Regions from separate parts of the Clostridium sp. CM037 genome, predicted to be linked through region 2. Evidence: a T-box and tRNA genes for the amino acid it is inferred to sense, from the RefSeq annotation. Region 2 holds a T-box; the other holds one or more tRNA genes.
The links. A T-box is a leader RNA that pairs with one kind of tRNA and senses whether it is charged. The one in region 2 lies ahead of pheS (phenylalanine--tRNA ligase subunit alpha), so its partner is inferred to be a tRNA-Phe.

Region 1: it encodes a tRNA-Phe, which carries the amino acid that the T-box ahead of pheS (phenylalanine--tRNA ligase subunit alpha) is inferred to sense. The anticodon was not compared.

The regions. Positions count from the first base shown of each region.
Region 1 covers NZ_CM143650.1:36,726-39,885, forward strand. The annotation lists gene ACWJKP_RS00175 (YitT family protein) at 46-921, opposite strand; gene ACWJKP_RS00180 (uracil-DNA glycosylase) at 1,132-1,806, shown strand; tRNA gene ACWJKP_RS00185 (tRNA-Phe) at 1,857-1,932, opposite strand; rRNA gene rrf (5S ribosomal RNA) at 1,938-2,054, opposite strand; rRNA gene ACWJKP_RS00195 (23S ribosomal RNA) at 2,140-3,160, opposite strand, start outside.
Region 2 covers NZ_CM143650.1:1,182,284-1,185,443, forward strand. The annotation lists gene ACWJKP_RS05580 (TrkH family potassium uptake protein) at 1-30, shown strand, start outside; gene ACWJKP_RS05585 (potassium channel family protein) at 42-701, shown strand; gene ACWJKP_RS05590 (TrmH family RNA methyltransferase) at 714-1,499, shown strand; T-box leader at 1,568-1,780, shown strand; gene pheS (phenylalanine--tRNA ligase subunit alpha) at 1,840-2,859, shown strand; gene pheT (phenylalanine--tRNA ligase subunit beta) at 2,927-3,160, shown strand, end outside.

The DNA.
Region 1 (3,160 bases), 1.1 Mb from region 2:
TACATGCTTTCATTATATTAAATCATCTCCTACGGAGCTGCAATATTAACCTATAGGGCTTTTAAATCCATTACCTTCAACCTCAGCTATATCAATTATAGAAATAAAAGCTTCTTGGTCTATAACTTTTATTACTCTCTTAATTTGTGGTAGTTGACCCAATGAAACAACACAATACACTATATTTTTTCTATGTTTAGTATATGCGCCTTCTCCATATAAAATAGTTACTCCTCTATTAAAATTACTCATTATCGCATCACTTACTTCTTTTTCTTTTTCTGATACTATTAAAAGCATTTTTCGTCGGTTTAATCCATTCATAACTTTTTCCATAACAGCCACCGTAATATACATAGAAATCAGAGTATATAATCCAACTTTAAAATTAAATAATACAGATCCAACAGCTACAATTAAGAAATTTATTGTAAAGCTCATTATACCTATTTCTATATCATATTTCTTTTTAGCATATATAGCTAAAATATCCATACCACCTGTAGATCCTTCATTAGAAAAAACAATTCCAGTCCCTATACCTGAAAGTATCCCGCCATATATACAGTAAAGAAGCCTATAAGACTCTTCAACAGGAGCAAGAACATTATTTAAAGATGAGGTAAGCATTAAACAAACCGATAGCGAAATGGTCCCCAATATCGTAAATGCAGTGAATTTCTTATTTATTTTTAATATACTTAATATAAGAAGTGGAATATTAAATATCAATAATGTAATACCCATTGGAAGATTGAAAATATACTGTAACATTAGCCCTATTCCTGAAAGCCCTCCACTAAGAAGCTTATTTGGAATTATAAATAAATTTATTGCAACCGCTAAAATAAAAGTGCCTAAAATAATAAGAACTATTTTCTTAAATAAATCTTTAAAATCAGTGCTAGATACCTTTTTCATAAACTATCTCCTTGTCTTTCTCTGAAATACAAAACAGCTATTAATTGGTTTGTACCATATATTTTTGTATCTTCTTCTATTATTATATACCATTTAACACTTAAAACAAGCAGAAGTACCATCCTATATTTTTATAATTTATACAATGAAAATAACAACTTATTTTATGAAAATAAATGCATTTATGTTACACTTAATTGAGGTGATTTTATGAATAATTTAGTAAATGATTGGAACGAGCTCTTATTTGAAGAATCTAATAAAGACTATTATTTAAAATTAAGATATTTTTTAAAAGAAGAATATGAAAAGGCGCAAATATATCCTGAAGTGCAGGATATATTTAATTCACTTAAATATACAGCATATAATGATGTAAAAATTGTTATACTTGGTCAAGATCCTTACCATGGACCTAGCCAAGCTCACGGTTTAAGTTTTTCTGTAAAAACAAATGTACCCATTCCCCCTTCTTTATTAAATATATATAAGGAATTAACTAATGATGTAGGCTGTTATATTCCTAATCACGGTTATTTAAAGAAATGGGCTGATCAGGGTGTTCTGCTCTTAAATACCGTTCTTACTGTTAGATCCGGAGAGGCTAATTCACATAAAAATAAAGGTTGGGAGCATTTTACGGACAAAATCATTGCTTTATTAAACGAGAAAACAGAGCCTATAGTTTTTATTTTATGGGGGAACAATGCTCAGACAAAACAATCTCTTGTAACAAATCCAATACACTATATAATAAAGTCTGTTCACCCAAGCCCATTATCCGCATATAGAGGTTTTTTTAATAGTAAACCTTTTTCTGATGCTAATAATTTTTTAACTTCGGTAGGCGAAAAAAACATCGATTGGCAAATTGAAAATTTATAAATATATCACTCCAATTAAAAAAAACGTCTTAGAATTATCTAAGACGTTTTTGGTGGCTAGACCAGGAATCGAACCAGGGACACGAGGATTTTCAGTCCTCTGCTCTACCGACTGAGCTATCCAGCCACATTACCTGGCGACAACCTACTCTTCCACAAGGTCACCCCTGCAGTACCATCGGCGCATTGAAGCTTAACCTTCGTGTTCGGTATGGGAACGGGTGTTACCTTCATGCCATAATCACCAGATTGAGAATATAAATATTCTCTGAAAATTGCACAGTGAATTAGTCTTCTTCCTTACGTCCGAAGCTTCGCGTTATTTCTAATTATTTAGGTCAAGCCCTCGACTTATTAGTATTAGTCAGCTGAACATGTTACCATGCTTACACCTCTAACCTATCAACCTGGTGGTCTTCCAGGAGTCTTACTAACACCGCACTTACGTGCGAGTTATGGGAAATCTCATCTCAGGGTGGGCTTCACGCTTAGATGCTTTCAGCGTTTATCCCTTCCAAACATAGCTACCCAGCGATGCCACTGGCGTGACAACTGGTGCACCAGAGGTTTGTCCATCCCGGTCCTCTCGTACTAAGGACAGCTCCCTTCAAATTTCCTACGCCCGCGACGGATAGGGACCGAACTGTCTCACGACGTTCTGAACCCAGCTCGCGTGCCGCTTTAATGGGCGAACAGCCCAACCCTTGGGACCTACTTCAGCCCCAGGATGCGACGAGCCGACATCGAGGTGCCAAACCTCCCCGTCGATGTGGACTCTTGGGGGAGATCAGCCTGTTATCCCCGAGGTAGCTTTTATCCGTTGAGCGATGGCCCTCCCACGAGGTACCACCGGATCACTAAGCCCGACTTTCGTCCCTGCTCCACTTGTAAGTGTCGCAGTCAGGCTCCCTTCTGCCTTTGCACTCTTCGCGCGATTTCCAACCGCGCTGAGGGAACCTTTGGGCGCCTCCGTTACTTTTTTGGAGGCGACCGCCCCAGTCAAACTGCCCACCTAACAATGTCCTGTGACCAGATTCATGGCCTCCAGTTAGAACCTCAGTACTGTCAGGGTGGTATCCCAAGGATGACTCCACACAGGCTGACGCCCATGTTTCTCAGTCTCCCACCTATCCTGTACAGACAATACCGAAATTCAATGCTAAGCTACAGTAAAGCTCTACGGGGTCTTTCCGTCCAATCGCGGGTAGCAAGCATCTTCACTTGCACTACAATTTCGCCGGATGTGTTGTTGAGACAGTGCCCAAATCATTACGCCATTCGTGCGGGTCGGAACTTACCCGACAAGGAATTTCGCTACCTTAGGACCGTTATAGTTACGGCCGCCGTTTACTGGG
Region 2 (3,160 bases):
TACCCAGAAGGCAAAATTTTAATTGGATAGGGGTGGGGTTAATGAGTAAAAAACAGTTTATTGTTATAGGTCTCGGAAGATTTGGAGAATCCGTTGCTGAAACATTATATTCTTTGGGAAATGATGTATTAGCAGTTGATTTTGATGAAGATGTAGTTCAAAATATTTCGGATAATGTAACTCATGCAGTTCAAGCTGATGCGAATGATGAAAATAGCTTAAGGGCTCTTGGAATTCGTAATTTTGATTGTGCAGTCATTAGTATAGGTTCTAATATCCAATCTAGCATTTTGGCAACACTCTTAGTTAAAGAATTAGGAGTAAAATATGTGATAACAAAAGCGACTAATGCCCTGCATGCTAAAGTATTATATAAAATAGGTGCAGACAGAGTAGTTTTTCCGGAAAGAGATATGGGTGTACGCGTTGCTCATAACTTAGTATCATCAAATATATTAGATTATATTGAATTATCTCCTGATTATAGTATAGCTGAAGTTATTAGTCCTGAAGAATGGCATAATAAAACCCTGGGAGAATTAAATATAAGAGCTCAATATGGTATAAATGTAATGGCTATAAAAAGAAACAATGATATTGATGTTGCTCCAGCAGCTGATAATATTGTTGAACCAGGTGATATTATTGTTGCAATAGGTAATATTGAAGAATTAAATAAGTTGGAAAATCTAGTTAAATAAGGAGCATTCAGTTTGGAGCATATTCAAAGTAAGGATAATTTATTGATTAAAGATATCAAAAAGTTAAAAGAAAAGAAATATAGAAAAGACAGTAATATGTTTTTAGTTGAAGGTTTCAGATTTGTAGAAGAAGCTTTGGATTCTGGTTTTGAAGTGGTGCACATTTTTATAAGCGCTAGAGGAGATTCAAAATATGAAAACTCTTGTATGAAAAACAAGCTACAGAAGGATACTAAAGTTTATAGTGTTAGTGACAGTTTATTTAAAAGTATTTGCGATACGGATAATCCGCAAGGGATTATTGCTACAGTTAGAAATAAACCGGTAGAGATTAAATATGATCATGGCTTCTATATGTTAGCTGATAAAATACAAGATCCAGGTAATATGGGAACTATAATTAGAACAGCTCATGCGGCGGGAGCACTAGGAGTTATAATTACAAAAGGAACTGTAGATATCTATAATGAAAAAACTTTAAGATCCACAATGGGTTCTATTTTTAAAATACCCGTTATTTGCGATAGTGATCTATCGGTGGTTCAAAAGCTTAGAAGCGCTGGATTTAAGCTAGTTACTAGTTCATTGGATACTGATAAAAACTTCTATAATGTAGATCTTAGAGAGAAAGTTATTATATCAGTTGGGAATGAAGGAAATGGAATAAGCGCCGAAGTTTATGAGATATGTGATTTGAAAATTAAAATTCCCATGCCTGGTGGTGCAGAATCTTTAAATGCAGCTGTAGCTGCATCAATTATGATGTATGAAGTCGTAAGACAGAAAAATAATATATGATTTTTAAATTCATAGTTGAATTTTTTTGTAGTTGTGGTTATAATATTTTGTATACTACCATAAATTAATAATAAACTGTGACGGAGAAAGTAAATATAAAGATACTTACAGGGATAAGAAGCCTTAGACTGAGAGCTTCATTAAGAAATTTTTATATCCAAGTTCACTCCAGAGTTCTAATGGTGAAAAAAAGTAGCCGATAGCGGGTAAAACCGATAAATTTATCTAAGAGGACTGTTTTTAGTCAATTAGGGTGGTAACGCGGATTTTCCGTCCCTTTATTGGGGATGGTTTTTTTTGTTTTATAAAGAATTATCAAAATATGAGAGGAGCATTCATTATGAAAGAAAAGTTAGAAACGATAAAAGCTGCAGTTTTAGAAGAATTAAAAGGAGCTGCTATTAAAACAGAATTAGAAAATATCAGAGTTAAATATTTGGGCAAAAAAGGTGAATTGACGCAAATATTAAGAGGCATGGGACAGTTATCAAATGAAGAAAGACCAATTGTTGGAAAATTAGCAAATAAAGTAAGAGTGGATATAGAGACACTTATAGATAAAGCTTCAGATACATTAAAAAACAATGAAAAAGAAATGAAGCTAAAAAGTGAAGTTATAGATATATCTATGCCAGGGAAAAAACAAACAGTAGGTAAAAGACATCCGTTAGAGTTAACACTTGAAAAAGTTAATGAAATATTTTTATCTATGGGATTTGTTATTGAAGAGGGCCCTGAGGTAGAAAGAGATTATTATAACTTTGAGGCATTAAACATACCTAAAAATCATCCGGCAAGAGGTGAACAAGATACTTTTTACATAAATGATAATATAGTTTTAAGAACCCAAACTTCACCAATACAAATAAGAACTATGGAGCTTCAGAAACCGCCTATAAAAATGATAGCGCCAGGTAAAGTTTATAGATCCGATGCAGCAGATGCTACTCATTCACCAATATTTTATCAAATTGAAGGGCTTATAGTAGATAAGGGAATTACCTTTGCTGATTTAAAAGGGACGCTAGAATTATTTACGCAAAAAATGTTCGGGGACGAAATGGAAACAAAGTTTAGACCACATCATTTTCCTTTTACAGAGCCATCAGCTGAGATGGATGCCACTTGTTTTGTGTGCAATGGTAAAGGGTGCAAGGTTTGCGGCGGTAGCGGCTGGATAGAACTTTTAGGTTGTGGCATGGTTCATCCGGACGTTTTAAGAAATTGTGGGATTGATCCAGAAGTTTATAGCGGATTTGCTTTCGGGTTTGGCCTTGATAGAATTACAATGTTAAAATACGGAATAGACGATATTAGAGCACTTTATGAAAGTGATATGAGATTTTTAAAACAATTCTAAAATATAAATAATAATGCAGCTTCGCAGAAGATGATTTAATACTATACAAATTCTAGGAGGATATAAAATGAAAGTTCCAGTTAAATGGCTTAAAGATTATGTAGATATAGATATTTCACCAAAGGTGCTTGGAGATAAGTTAACCATGTCTGGTTCAAAAGTAGAAGAGGTTATTATATCAGGTGCTGAAATTGAGAAGGTTGTTACAGGGAAAATAATAAAAATAGAAAAACATCCGGATGCTGAGAAATTAGTTATATGTCAAGTAAATATAGGATTAGACGAGCCGACACAAATCGTT